4 regions of the Bariatricus sp. SGI.161 genome follow, and region 4 is predicted to be linked to each of the others. Evidence: predicted binding sites of a transcription regulator. Region 4 holds the regulator's gene; each other region holds the start of a gene.
What was found. Region 4 encodes Rex, which represses fermentation and respiration genes when NADH is low (regulators of the CRP and FNR family bind a similar motif). Its sites were predicted from a motif close to ATTGTTAANTANTTAACAAT; they were not measured.
Positions count from the first base shown of each region.

Region 1: a site for Rex is predicted at 2,053-2,072, ahead of ACQRBH_RS08545 (DRTGG domain-containing protein). Genes of this name have one in related genera too.
Region 2: a site for Rex is predicted at 1,520-1,539, ahead of ACQRBH_RS03225 (dihydrodipicolinate reductase). Genes of this name have one in related genera too.
Region 3: a site for Rex is predicted at 1,332-1,351, ahead of ACQRBH_RS07250 (4Fe-4S dicluster domain-containing protein). Genes of this name have one in related genera too.

Region 1 covers NZ_JBNPLX010000011.1:87,338-91,152, forward strand. Annotated here, with positions in the region: gene ACQRBH_RS08535 ([Fe-Fe] hydrogenase large subunit C-terminal domain-containing protein) at 1-1,162, opposite strand, end outside; gene ACQRBH_RS08540 (ATP-binding protein) at 1,182-1,604, opposite strand; gene ACQRBH_RS08545 (DRTGG domain-containing protein) at 1,609-1,953, opposite strand; gene ACQRBH_RS08550 (complex I 24 kDa subunit family protein) at 2,232-2,726, shown strand; gene ACQRBH_RS08555 (ATP-binding protein) at 2,729-3,286, shown strand; gene ACQRBH_RS08560 ((2Fe-2S) ferredoxin domain-containing protein) at 3,305-3,679, shown strand; gene nuoF (NADH-quinone oxidoreductase subunit NuoF) at 3,699-3,815, shown strand, end outside.
Region 2 covers NZ_JBNPLX010000003.1:152,842-156,656, reverse strand. Annotated here, with positions in the region: gene ACQRBH_RS03235 (HD domain-containing protein) at 138-620, shown strand; gene ACQRBH_RS03230 (MerR family transcriptional regulator) at 639-1,472, shown strand; gene ACQRBH_RS03225 (dihydrodipicolinate reductase) at 1,576-2,664, shown strand; gene ACQRBH_RS03220 (hypothetical protein) at 2,771-3,007, opposite strand; gene ACQRBH_RS03215 (DegV family protein) at 3,004-3,627, opposite strand.
Region 3 covers NZ_JBNPLX010000009.1:75,394-79,208, forward strand. Annotated here, with positions in the region: gene ACQRBH_RS07240 (homocysteine S-methyltransferase family protein) at 1-263, shown strand, start outside; gene asnA (aspartate--ammonia ligase) at 288-1,295, shown strand; gene ACQRBH_RS07250 (4Fe-4S dicluster domain-containing protein) at 1,408-2,919, shown strand; gene alaS (alanine--tRNA ligase) at 3,083-3,815, shown strand, end outside.
Region 4 covers NZ_JBNPLX010000008.1:37,255-41,069, forward strand. Annotated here, with positions in the region: gene abc-f (ribosomal protection-like ABC-F family protein) at 1-876, opposite strand, end outside; gene ACQRBH_RS06465 (redox-sensing transcriptional repressor Rex) at 1,007-1,651, shown strand; gene ACQRBH_RS06470 (NAD(P)H-hydrate dehydratase) at 1,741-3,276, shown strand; gene alr (alanine racemase) at 3,242-3,815, shown strand, end outside.

The DNA.
Region 1 (3,815 bases), on a different contig from region 4:
ATGTCGGTGCACCGCAGGAGCCACAGTCAAGACCGGGGAGCTGCTCTGTCAATTCTTCGATTAACCCCATCATTTCAAAACTTTCGCGGAAAGACTTGCCCAAGCGGAATACAGGTTCATATTCAACGTAGGTAGACCAGTGGTAATCAAGTCCTTCAAAATCCTTGATATGGGATCTTGAAACTGGGAGATTCCTATGTAGCTTCTTGGATTTTGCAGTAGCGATGTAGGGATTTTCAACGGTCAGAGAACCGCCTACGCATCCACCGTTACATGCATTTAATTCTACAAATTTAAGACCGTGGAATTTTTCGTCTTCCAGATCACTTAATACTCTTAAAGCACTCATGATACCATCGCAGGCCAGATAATTGTCGGTAAGCAATCCACTGGATTCGCCACCTGCGTTGCTCCAGCCGATTCCGATCCGCCCAGACTCAGACAGGGGCTTTAACGTAGATTCATCGTGTGTCATGTGCTCCAGTAAAATAGGATATACTTCTTTTATTGCAAGGACTTTATCAATTTCGCTTTTCTCAATACCCAAAGGCGATTTTACATAAGTTACTTTTGATGGGCATGGAGAGATAAAGAAAATGCCAATATCTTCCGAGTTCAGACCTGTTTTTCCTATAGCTCTTTTTCGTGCAATTTCTGCAGCGACTTCTACGGGTGGCTTTAATGGGAGAAGCCTTGGAATCAGCGTTGGGAATTTCACACGAATGATTCTTACAATGGTAGGGCATGCGGTGCTGATGAAAGGTGCTTCATCAATATGTTCCTGAATATATGCGTGAGAAGCTTCAGAGACAAGTTCGGCGGCAGCGCTGACCTCAAAAACATCATCAAAGCCCATGGAAAGCAGGGCATTCAGTACAATATCAATGTTCTTAAGATTATTAAATTGTGAGTAGAGTGAAGGTGCTGGTAGAGCAACCGTATATTTGTATTTTTTGATTTCGTCAACGGAATCATAGATTGCCACTTTTGCGTGATGTGGACAATACCTGAGGCAACGGCCGCAATCTACGCAAAATTTCGGGTTGATCTTTGCCTTCCCATTCTGTACGCGTATGGCTTGGGTAGGACAGTATTTAATGCAGTTGATACACCCTGTGCAGGCTTTTTTATCCAGTTGTACAGAATTAATGAATTTGTTCAAAAGTTTCCCTCCCTACAGTTTAAAAATGCACATCCATGGTGACTGTAGTGCCTACTCCTATCGTTGAGTCAATGTTCATGTAATCTGAGTATTTCTTCATGTTGGGGAGTCCCATTCCAGCACCGAAGCCAAGAGCGCGAACCTCTTCCGGTGCAGTGGAATATCCCTGTTCCATTGCTTTATCAATATCCGCAATCCCTGGGCCAACATCTGCAAGGATCATGCGAATATTATCTGGTGCGATCTCGACCTTGATCGTGCCGCCATTGGCATGAATGACCATGTTGATCTCACCTTCATACATAGCAATTGCGACCTTGCGTATCACATTATTGTCGATTCCCATCACTTTTAGTTTGTTTTTTACATCACTGCTGGCTTCCCCGGCGCGTGTGAAGTCATCTCCAGAGATAACGTAATTAAATACAAGTTTTTCACACATGAAGTTATACACCTCCAAGTAATCCATTGCTGTATAGTATGCCACATGATGTGAACATGTCGTGGCGTGTACAGAGTATGACAATCCCTTTTTCTTCTGCCAGAGTCAGAATGTTGGAGTCTGGGATTTTATTTCTTACAAATATAATACAGACAATGTCAAGCATCTCGGCGGTCCGTACGACCTGTGGATTACACAGACCAGTAATTAAGGCGGAGTGTTCATCGGCGTAGGCAAGGACATCACTCATCATATCGGATGAGAAAGCATAATGTACTTCACTGTCCAGACAATTATTGCCATAAAGAACATCCGCATCTAACAAAGTTTTTATTCTTTCGATTGTCATAAATACCTCCCGAATGGATAGATTTATTTTAGTATAGCATTGCAAAAAGATGAATTCAACCATGAAATTGTACAAAATACACAAAAAATGGTTTCTAAAATTGAAAATATTTTAACAATATGATAGTGAAATAACAAACGAAGCTGTCGGAAAATTAACTAAATTACATGAGAAAAAGCTATAGATTTTTGGAAATTTGTATGCTAGAATGAAAAAATGAAATGAGTTTTCTGGTGAAAACGACAAAATTTGACAATAACTAAGGGAGGTAAAAGAGAATGCTTTCTAAAAAATCTACAGTTCAGTTCAATGGAACGGAAGAACAAAAAAAAGAACTGTTAGAGATGATTCATGAACTGAAAGACGAAAAAGGTTCCTTGATGCCGATTATGCAAAGGGCTCAGGATATTTATGGATATCTGCCTATTGAGGTTCAGACAATCATTTCTGATGAAACGGGTATTCCATTAGAGAAGATCTATGGAGTTGCCACATTCTATTCTCAGTTTAACTTGAACCCAAAAGGACGTTATCGTATATCTGTCTGTCTTGGTACAGCTTGCTATGTAAAAGGTTCTGGTGATATTTACAATAAGCTGATGGAAAAACTGGGAATCGTAGGAGGAGAATGTACTCCAGATGGTAAATTTTCCCTGGATGCCTGTCGTTGTGTAGGAGCCTGCGGACTGGCACCAGTCATGATGGTTAATGATGAAGTATACGGCCGGCTTACAGTAGATGATATTGATGATATTCTGGCCAAATATGAATAGATATGATGACAGAAATTGCATTGAATATTCTGGATGTTACAGAAAACTCTGTGCGTGCTGGAGCCAGCTACATAGAGATTAGTGTCATAGCAAATACAGAAAAGGACATTCTTGAAGTATCGGTAATTGATAATGGATGTGGAATGAGTGAGGAGCAAGTGAAAAAGGTGACGGACCCTTTCTACACGACAAGAACGACCCGTAGAGTTGGCCTTGGTATTCCTTTTTTTAAACAGGCAGCTGAGAGTACCGGGGGAAGCTTTTCGATTTGCTCGAAGGAACAGGAAGGCACCTGTGTAAAGGCAGTATTTGGATTGTCTCATATTGACAGGATGCCGTTGGGTGACATTAATTCGACTATTTATACACTGGTAGTATTCAATGAATCAATTGATTTTCATTATAAATATGAATATGACGGTAAAGGATTTGTGCTTGATACAAAGGAAATGAAGAATATATTAGGCGGCTTGTCGTTCAAAGATGCTGAAGTGTCTCAGTTTATTCGGGAATATCTGGATACGAATAAGGCAGAAGTGGATGACGGGAAAACATTATGACGTAAAGGGAGGAAAGGTATGAAATCTCTGGAAGAATTAAAAGCAATAAGAGAAAAAAATCAAGGAAAAGTCGGTGTCCGCTCTGAAAGTGAGACACAGACCAGAGTCGTTGTTGGTATGGCGACTTGTGGAATTGCAAGTGGTGCAAGACCGGTGCTTACGGCTCTATCAGATGCAGTGCAGAAGGAATATTTGACGGATAAGATTAGTGTGACTCCAACAGGATGTATTGGATTATGCCAGTATGAGCCAATTGTTGAAGTATTGGAACCAGGAAAAGAAAAAGTAACTTATGTGAAGATGAATCCTGAGAAAGCGATGGAGGTATTTGAACTTCATCTGAAGAAGGGACAGGTCGTTACAAAATACACATTAGGGGCGCAGCAATTATAAGTAAAGGAGGTATAGGTCTATGTATCGTTCGCACGTTTTGGTATGTGGTGGAACAGGATGTACTTCCTCAGGCAGCCAGAAGATCAGAGAAAGACTTGTAGAAGAGATTAAGAAAAACGGATTAGAGAATGAAGTT
Region 2 (3,815 bases), on a different contig from region 4:
CTCCAGCACAGGCATTCTGCATTATGGAAATTGATTCTGGCGAGAGACTTTTCATTCCCGATGATTTCTGCTATGATGAAGTTGTCTATGGAGACAATCTGAAAGACACGGAACCGTAATCTTAGCAGAAGGAGTGGATGTCTGTGAACAGAAGAAAATTGCAGGTTCTTCAATTGGCAGAGAAGTTGGAGGGTGAGAGCCGACTTGGTATGGAACGAAGATACTATCAGCATGGAGTAACAACGATTTTTCAGCATAGTATCAATGTTGCCTGTGTAAGCTGTAAGATTGCAGAAAAATATCATCTCGATGTAGATTACTATGCCCTGATCAGAGGTGCATTGCTGCATGATTATTTTTTATATGACTGGCATGTAAAGGACAGAAGTCATCGGTTTCATGGATTTACACATCCCAGGAGAGCCCTGGAAAATGCAGACAAGGAATTTCAGCTTACGGAAACAGAAAGAAATATGATCTACTGTCATATGTTTCCTCTGACTCCAATACCACCTAGTACTCAAGAAGCTTGGATCGTGTGTGTCGCTGATAAGATCTGTGCGCTTAGTGAGACGATGATGCCTCTGTTATGTAGATTAAAGGTATATAAAACATTATAGTAAGGATAAGGTTTTACAATGGATTTACAGAGATTAACAATCGGACAGATGGCACAATTGAATCATATATCTGAGCAGACCCTGCGCTTGTATGACAGGGAGGGGCTGCTCAAAGCACAGGAGGTGGATCCGGAAAGCGGATATCGTTATTATCACATCCTGCAGTCGGCAAGAATCGACCTGATCCAGAATATGAAACGGTACGGACTGACATTAAAGCAGATCAAGGATATGCTGGAAAATGATGATGCGGATGTGATCCGGCAGAAACTGGAGATGCAGTCGAAGGACATTGAAGAGCGTCTTCAGCAGTTGACTAGGGTAAAGTGCTCCCTGAATCGGGTACTGGATAACTATAAGCGATACGAAGCGCTGCCGAAGAACGGACAGATATTCCTGGAGTATCAGTCAGAAAGGCAGATCTACAGGTGTGAATGTGAACAGGATTTTTTTGAGCAGGATGAGGCAGGATATGAGTATATGCTGCGCCAGTTAAAACAGCATCTTGTAAGCCACGATATTCCGCTGTCATTATTCTGCAATATCGGAACGATTATCCGTAAAGAGGATCTGAAGTTTGGGAAGCTTACCTCTAAGGAAGTGTTTCTGTTTGTGGATGAACGTATAGATATAAAAGATTGCGAAAGGGTTCCGGCTGCGACTTATGTATGTATGTGTTCCGGTGATTTTTCCCAGGAAGCGGAAAACGCAAGGACATTGCTCGCATATATAGAAGATATGGGATATCAGATCGTCGGAGATTATCTTTGCGAGGCGATCATAGATTTCCCGGTTCTGGAAGAAAAAAAGCGACACATATTCAGTAAGATTCAGATTCCGGTTATTTTATAGCTGAATTTTTAATGAAAAAGTATTGACTTTATACCAACAATAACCACTATGATAATAATATAACAAAGGAACGAAAAATGAGATTATCATAGGAGGTATCAGTATGGATCGTAAAGTTAAGTATGTACAGTATGGATGTGGAAGAATGAGCCGCTGGCTTATGCGCTATGCGATGGAAAAGGGATGTGAACTGCTGGCAGCATTCGATATGAATCCGGCAGTGTTTGGCAAGGATGTCAGTGAGATCATTGGAAATGGATATCCATCTGTTGGAGTAAGCGTCTCTCCGGCAGCAGATGCTGATCGGATCATTGGAGAGTTAAAGCCGGATGTATGTATCATTGCCACCCGCAGCACGGTGGCAGAGCTGGAAGATATCTTTACCATCTGTGCGAAACACGGGGTAAATGCAATTACAACCTGTGAAGAAGCATTATATCCGTGGAATTCTTCACCTGCATTGACGAAGAAGCTGGATGCACTTGCAAAAGAAGGTGGATGTACACTTACAGGTGTTGGCTACTGTGACCTCTTCTGGGGCACCATGGTCACGAATCTGATGGGTTCTTCCTTCCAGGTAAAGAAGATCGTAGGCAGCAGCTGGTATGATGTAGAAGATTATGGAATAGCACTGGCAGAGGGCCATGGAGCAGGACTTTCTCTGGATGAGTTTGAAGAGAAGATTGCAACCTGTAATAAGTGGTCATCTGAGGAGATTAAGGAAAAGGTTGAAAGTGGAGAATACGTTCCGTCTTATATGTGGAACCAGAATGGATGGCTTGCAAGCAAGCTTGGACTTACCATTACTTCTCAGACGCAGAAATGTGTTCCATGCACATGGCCGACAGACCTGGAATCCAAGACACTGGGTACAACGATCAAAGCCGGTGATGCGACAGGAATGCGTGCGATTGTAACGACAGAGACAGCAGAGGGAATTACTCTGGAGACGGAATGTGTCGGCAAGGTATATGCACCGGAAGAATATGATAAGAATGAATGGACGTTGTATGGAGAACCGGATACAACAAGTATCGTCAATCGTCCGGCGACCGTTGAACTTACCTGTGCAACACTGGTCAACCGTATTGCACAGCTGATCGATGCACCGGCAGGTTATGTTACAACAGATCAGTTCCCATATAACGAATATATGCTGAGACCAATCAATGAGTATGTAAAGACAAAGTAAATACAGAATGAAATAAAGGGTCGTTGCACATAGATGATATTCATCCATAGTGCAATGGCTTTTTTTTATGTAGATATCATGATGATTTACACTTCCTTTTTGGTTATCAGGAAATGCTTGAAAATCCGGCAATTCCAAAAGCTGCAGGACCTCCATGAGTTGTAATGACGCCCTGTGCCTGAATCCATTGTATTTCTTTGAATCCACAAGATTTGGCTGTTTCTTCGGCAGCAGTACGTATCTCATCCTGCAGTCCAATCGTATATACCATCCACAGAACGTCGCGCTCCAGACGGTAGCTGTCGGAATAGTCTTCAATAAGTTGTCGGACTACTTTTTTCATCTTTCCCCGGTATTTTTCGTAGCTACAAGTTTACCATCCAGGATTTCAATACATGGATGAATGTGTAAGATGCGGCTTCCAAGACAGACAGCGTTACTGACACGGCCGCCGGCACGCAGGAATTCCAGATTGTCTGGAAGAAAACACATCTTTGCCCGTGAAAGAAGTTCTCTGGCAGCATCTGCAGCCTCTTCAATAGTCATCTCGGGATGATTCTTGAGAAGCTCAGCGACAGCAGTCACGACAGCAGCTTGTCCGATGGATACTTGCTTGGTATCGATTGCAGTGACGTAATCACGGTCTTGCGCAGCAATGAGTGCACTTTGATAGGAACAAGTGGTCACTGCAGAATATGCAAGATATAGAATCTGAGAGTCTGGATATTGCTCGTGAATCTCATCAAAAGTTGTAATAAAATCTTCCGGTGAACATCCGCTGGTTCTGGGAAGCTTACGAGTATCATGGTAGTAATCGCAGATTTTCTCAACAGGAAATGATCCGTCATCGAGGGTCTCTGTGTCAAAAGAGACGTGCATCGGAACAATTTTGATATTATATTGAGAGGCAAGTTCTGGTGTCAGATCAGAACCGGTCTCTGCAACAAGAATGATTGGATTCATTGGGAATCTCCTTTCGGGTGTATAATATTAATGCTTTAAAATAATGCAATCAATAACATGATACATAGTTTTTACAACTAGGTCAAGAGCCTGCGAATATTATGACAAATAAATTGGAATGGTTCAGTCATAATTGTTTTTATGTTATAATAATCAGAGGAATGTATGTCCAAAGTAACTGATAGGAG
Region 3 (3,815 bases), on a different contig from region 4:
AGGATGTTCCACCGGAAACGATTGTAGATTGTGCAATCCGGGAAGATGTCAAGCTGATTGGTTTGAGTGCATTGATGACGACCACGGTTGTCAGCATGGAAGATACAATTAAGCTTCTGCATCAGAAAAAGCCAGAATGTAAAGTTATGGTTGGTGGGGCAGTGCTGAATCAAGATTATGCGGATATGATTGGTGCCGATTTCTATGGGAAAGATGCAATGCAATCAGTGTATTATGCACAGAGAGTGTTTTCAGAAGAATAAAAGAAGGAAAAGAGGAAGAAGAATATGTCATTAATATTACCAGAAAAATATGATCCCCGTCTGGGTGTGCGAGAAACGCAGGAGGCAATCAAGTACATTCGTGATACATTTCAGAAAGAATTAGGGAAGGAAATGAATCTCGAGAGAATCTCAGCACCGTTGTTCGTAGAAAAGAGTAGTGGACTGAATGATAACCTGAATGGTGTGGAACGTCCTGTACAGTTTGATATTGCTGGAATTCCCGGAGAGACTGTAGAGGTGGTACATTCCCTTGCAAAATGGAAACGTATGGCCTTGCATGAGTATGGCTTTCAGCCAGGAGAAGGGTTATATACCAATATGAATGCCATTCGCCGGGACGAAGAACTGGATAACCTCCATTCCTGTTACGTGGACCAGTGGGATTGGGAGAAGGTTATTACGAAGGAAGAACGAAATATTGATACTCTAAAAGAAACTGTGAGAACTATTTTTAAAATCATCAAGCATATGCAGCATGAGGTTTGGTATAAGTATCCCAATGCCGTAAAGAAACTTCCGAATGATGTGTTCTTTATCACCTCTCAGGAATTAGAGGATCGTTATCCGGATAAAACGCCAAAAGAAAGAGAAAATCTGATTACCAAAGAATATGGCTGCGTATTCTTAATGCAGATCGGAGATAAACTGGCAAGTGGAAAACCTCATGATGGACGTGCACCTGATTATGATGACTGGCAGTTAAACGGAGATATTCTGTTCTGGTTTGAGAATCTGAACAGTGCTTTGGAGATTTCCAGTATGGGGATTCGTGTTGATGAAAAATCACTGGAAGAGCAGCTGAAAAAGGCAGGATGCGAGGAGAGAAAAGATCTTCCATATCATCAGATGCTGTTGAATGGAGAATTGCCTTATACAATCGGCGGCGGTATTGGACAATCCAGATTATGTATGCTCCTTTTGGATCGTGCACATGTAGGAGAAGTACAGGCAAGCATCTGGCCAAAAGAGATGCGGGAGACTTGCAGACAACATAATATCTTCCTTCTCTAATTAAGAAAATGTTTTAAAATAGGAACAAGAGAAATGGTTGACAATTCATTAACAAATAATTATAGTTGAATCTGTAAAAAATGATACGTTATACCAGGAGGATATGAGAACTATGATGAGAGGATTGGACACGACAGTTAGAAAACTCAGACGAACAGTATTTGAGGAAGTTGCCAGACTGGGATTTAAGGCGAATGCAGATACTCTGAATGATGATATGGAAGCAATTCCATATAAAATCGTGAATGATGATACGATTAAATACAGAGAGAGTGTTTATCGTGCACGTGCTGTAGTAAGAGAGCGTCTTCGTCTTGCAATGGGCTTATCTCTGCGTCCAGAAAACAAACCGGTTCATCTGACTGCAGGTGTGGAAGCCAGCAACATCTCAGATAAATATTATGAACCGCCGCTTATGCAGGTGATTCCATCAGCCTGTGAAGGATGTCAGGAGAAAGGATATGAAGTCAGCAATATGTGTAAAGGCTGTCTGGCGCATCCATGTATGGAAGTCTGTCCAAGAGGCGCGATCTCTATGGTCAATGGTCGTTCTTTTATCGATCAGGAGAAGTGTATTAGCTGTGGAAAATGTAAAACAGTCTGTCCATATGATGCAATCTCAAAAAAGGAACGTCCATGTGCAAAGGCGTGTGGTGTCTCTGCAATTGAAACAGATGAACAGGGACGTGCAAAAATCAACGTAGATAAATGTGTTTCCTGTGGAATGTGCATGGTAAGCTGTCCGTTTGGAGCTATTTCTGATAAGTCTCAGATTTTCCAACTTGCAAGAGCTCTGACAGAGGGCGATGAGATCGTTGCGGAGATCGCACCGGCATTTGCAGGACAGTTTGGAGATAATATTACGCCGAGAAACTTAAAAGCAGCTCTTCAGGAACTTGGATTTTCTGAAGTATATGAAGTTGCACTGGGTGCTGATATCGGAGCAATCGCTGAGGCACGTCATTATGTACATAAAGTAGCTACCGGAGAATTGCCATTCTTATTAACTTCTTGTTGTCCTTCCTGGGCGATGCTTGCGAAAAAGTATTTCCCAGATATGATTGACCAGGTTTCTCAGGAACTGACACCGATGGTGGCAACTGCCCGTACAATTAAGAAAGAACATCCGAATGCAAGAGTGGTATTTATCGGGCCATGTGCTGCGAAGAAGCTGGAAGCCATGAGAAGAACGGTAAGAAGTGATGTAGATTTTGTTATTACTTTTGAAGAATTGCAGGCAATGTTTGATGCAAAAGATATTGATCTTCTGGAGTATGAAGCAGAATCTTCCTTCCATAATGCAACGGGTGCAGGACGTGGATATGCGGTTGCAGGTGGTGTTGCTGATGCAATTGAACAGTGTGTCAAAGAATATTATCCAGATGTGGAAGTTAAGATTGAACATGCAGAAGGTCTGGCAGAATGTAAGAAGATATTATCTATGGCCAAGGTTGGCAGAATGAATGGATGTCTGATCGAAGGCATGGGATGTCCTGGCGGATGTGTAGCAGGTGCAGGTACCAATCTTCAGGTTGCAAAAGCACAGAAGAAGGTAAAAGAGTTCGTAGATGGTTCTACAAAGAAATTACCTCCAAAAGAATTAGAAGAAATTGAATTAAAGTAACTACAAAGGGGCAAGCGGAGCGTTGACAAACCGCTTGCTTCTCTTTATAATTAAAACTTAGTTATTTAAATATTTTACAGAATCTAAAATATTTCATGTATACGTATGGGTCATATATAGGAATGGGTCATGAATGCATATGAATAGGGAACAGGAGGATATTATGCAGAAATACGGAGTAAATGAATTAAGAAGGATGTTCCTTGAATTTTTTGAGAGTAAAGAACATCTCGCTATGAAAAGTTTTTCATTGGTGCCACATAATGATAAGAGCTTATTGTTGATCAATTCAGGAATGGCACCATTAAAGCCATATTTTACCGGACAGGAGATTCCACCAAGAAGAAGAGTGACAACTTGCCAGAAATGTATTCGTACCGGAGATATTGAAAATGTAGGTAAAACAGCACGTCACGGTACCTTTTTTGAAATGCTTGGTAATTTTTCGTTCGGAGATTATTTTAAAACAGAATCCATTCACTGGACATGGGAATTCCTGACAGAGGTTGTGGGGCTTGATCCTGACAGACTGTATCCTTCTGTTTATTTGGAGGATGATGAAGCATGGGAGATCTGGAACAAGGAGATTGGAATTCCAGCAGAAAGAATCTTCCGGTTTGGAAAAGAGGATAATTTCTGGGAACATGGTTCCGGCCCGTGCGGTCCATGTTCTGAAGTATATTATGATCGTGGAGAAAAGTATGGCTGCGGCAGTCCTGACTGTACAGTAGGCTGTGAATGCGATCGTTATATGGAGATCTGGAACAATGTATTTTCACAGTTTGATAATGACGGACACAATAATTATACTGAATTAGCTCAGAAGAATATCGATACTGGTATGGGGTTGGAGCGTCTGGCTTGTATTGTACAAGATGTGGATTCCATGTTTGATA
Region 4 (3,815 bases):
GCTTTCTGCACGTTTGATAGATTTCTCACGATTAAAAGAACGAAGCTTTTCAATTACGGCTTCCTGATGCTTTATTTCTTGCTGCTGATTTAAATATTCTTTTATCTGAGCATCACGAAGCTGCTGCTTTTTGGCAGCATAATCACTGTAATTTCCATTATAAGTCATCAATTTTCCAGATTCGATTTCTAAAACCTTAGTCACTACTTTGTTCAAAAAGTAACGGTCATGAGATACGATCAGAACGGCTCCTGGATAATTCAGAAGATAAGTTTCTAACCAAGCTATGGAGTTTAGATCCAAGTGGTTAGTAGGCTCGTCCAAAAGCAAGATATCTGGCTTGGTGAGCAATAATTTACCAAGAGAGACGCGGGTTTTCTGACCCCCAGAAAGGGTATCTACGGGTTTAGAAAAATCATTTTCTGTAAAACCAAGACCTTTTAATACCCCGTTAATCTCACTTTCATATGCATAACCATTCTGGCGTTCAAAAGAAGCTGTCAGACGATTATATGTTTCAAGGCGTGATGTCAATGCATCACCTTCTAAATGTTTTAATTCTAATTCGATGGAACGGATCTGTGTTTCCATTTCGATGATATCAGATTTGGCAAGTTTCACTTCTTCATAGATAGTGCTTCCACTTTGCATGGCCTGATGCTGTGCAAGATATCCCAAGGTTTTGCCTTTGGTTAAAATTACTTCTCCGCGGTCAGAAGGAAGCTCGCCTACAATCATTTTAAAAAGCGTTGATTTTCCCGCTCCATTGGGACCAACAAGAGCTGCTTTTTCGTGATCTTCTATATGAAAAGAACCGTCAGCGATAATCACTTTTTCGCCGAAAGATTTACTGATTCCGTGACATGCTAATATCATATTATTTTCATATCCTCCTTATTCACTCGTTTTCATTATAGCGAAAATAGGACAAAATACAACTAAAAGTTTGACTTTGTTCACACAATTCTATATAATATTTCTTAGAATGAAATGGAAGGTGAGACTATTGGAAGAGAGAGAGATTTCCCAGGCGGTCATCCGTAGATTGCCACGATACTATCGATACTTAGGAGAGCTACTTGAAAATGGAGTGGAGCGTATCTCGTCTAACGATTTGAGTAAGCGTATGAAAGTGACTGCATCTCAGATTCGTCAGGATCTTAACAATTTTGGTGGGTTCGGTCAGCAGGGCTATGGTTATAACGTTAAATATTTGTATACAGAGATTGGTAAGATTCTTGGCTTGGAAGAGGCGCATAATATGATTATTATAGGAGCTGGTAATTTGGGGCAGGCTCTTGCTAATTATGCAGCTTTTGAGAAGAGAGGATTTGTATTAAAAGGAATTTTTGATGTCAACCCAAGATTGGTGGGTGTTTCAATCAGGGGCGTGCCGATTCGTATGATGGATGAGTTAAAGACATTTGTCCAACAAAATGATGTTGAGATTGCAGTTTTGACTATTCCAAAGGATAAGGCAATTGAAGTGGCTAATATGCTGGTAGACAATGGTGTTCGTGCAATTTGGAATTTTGCCCATACAGATTTGAATCTGCCGGATCATATTATTGTTGAGAATGTACACTTGTCTGAAAGCTTAATGCAGTTATCATACAATATTAGCCGATATAACGAAGAACATAAGAAATAAAAGCAAAGACGTGTAATGACTGGCATGCGCAGACGGGCTGGTTTTTACACGTCCTTTTATATTATAAAATGAACTTGGAAGGTGAGATTATGCGATATCTGCTTAATGGAAATCAAATGAAAAAGGCGGATCAATATACAATACAGGAACTGGGAATTCCGTCTATGGAGTTAATGGAGCGTGCTGCAAAGAGATGTGTAGAGACTATGGAGGCGGAAAAGCTTGATCTGTCCAAAGCGTGTATCGTATGTGGTTCAGGGAATAATGGTGGTGATGGATTTGCGATAGCGAGACTTTTAAAGGAAAAAGGATATCCTGTGACAGTTTGTTTTGTAGGAAATGAATCTCATCGTACGGATGAAACAAAACAGCAGATGAGTAAATTAAGGGAAACAGGTGTTGAGATATTCAAAGAGTACAAAGAAGATGAATATAGTATCATAATAGATGCGATGTTCGGTGTTGGACTTAGCCGTGAGATTATAGGAAAATATTTTCAGATTATTCAGAAGATGAATGAAGCAAAGGCTGTAAAATTTGCTGTAGATATGCCATCTGGAATATCTGCGAATCATGGAAGTGTCCTTGGAATTGCTTTCCGTGCAGATATTACGGTGACTTTTCAAATAGAAAAGCTGGGACTTGCAATCTATCCCGGAAAGGAATATTCTGGTAAAGTGATTGTAGCTGATATCGGAATCCATACGGAAAAAATAATTGCTACCGAAAAAACGGCATATACTTATGAGAAGAAGGAATATTGTAAATTTCTGCCAGCCAGAAAAGAAAATTCGAATAAAGGGACATATGGGAAGTTACTTGTAATTGCAGGAAGTAAAGGTATGTCTGGAGCGGCTTATCTGAATGCAAAAGCGGCATATATGTCTGGAGCAGGACTGGTACAGATCTATACACCGGAAGAAAATAGGATTATTTTACAGCAGCTCCTTCCGGAAGCAATTATTACAACTTATGACATTTTTGATAAGACTGAGTTGTTAAATCTTTTAACATGGGCAGATGCAGTTTGTATTGGATCTGGAATTGGAATCAGTGAGCGTTCCAGGAGAATATTGAAGGCAACTCTTGAGCATGTGAAAGTACCTTGTCTGATTGATGCAGATGGTTTGAACCTGATTGCGGAGCATAACGCTTATCTTCAAAAGATTCATCATACAGATTTTGTGATAACACCACATATGAAAGAGATGTCACGGCTGTTACATATAAGTGTAGAGGAATTAAAACAACATAGGATGGATATACTGGATTCATTTGTTCAAAAAAGTCAATGGACTTGTGTACTGAAAGATGCCAGAACTATTGTTGCATCAGTTTCTGAAGGAAACTATGTAAATATGTCGGGTAATTCGGCAATGGCAAAAGCTGGTTCTGGAGATGTACTGGCGGGAATAATAGCTGCGCTTTTGGCGCAAGGACTCAGTTGTAGGAAAGCCGCTGTTTTGGGAGCATACCTACATGGAAGAGCAGGTGATTATGCCCGTATCGATAAAGGAAGTTATAGTGTTTTGGCAAGAAATTTGACGGAGTATCTATCCAATGCATTTAAAGAGCAGGAGGAGGTAAAAAGTGAAGAATTATACGAGAGTCTGTGTAAGGATTGATCTTGATGCAATAGAATATAATATTGAGATGATGAAGGCAAATATACAAGATGGTGTTAAAATGCTGGCAGTTATTAAAACGGATGGATATGGGCATGGAGCTGTTCAGATAGCAAGGCTTCTTAGTACGAAAGAATACATCTGGGGTTATGCAGTCGCAACGCTTGAGGAAGCAGTTATCCTTCGCCACAGAGGTATCACAAAACCCATTCTCGTACTGGGATGTATCTTCCAGGATCAGAGGAGATCAATGATTGAGCATGAAATCCGTATGACTGTGTATACAGAGGAGATGGCAAGAGAAGTATCAGATCTCGCAGTCAGCATGGGAAAGAATGCCTATATTCATATCAAGTTGGACACAGGAATGTCACGGCTAGGTTTTCCAACCTGTCAAGAAAGTGTAGAGCATATTACGAACATTAGCAGGATGCCGAATCTCATTATGGAAGGAATGTTTACACATTTTGCAAAAGCAGATGAGACGGATAAGTCATTTACCAGAAAACAGATGAAAGAGTATTGTTGGATGAAGGATG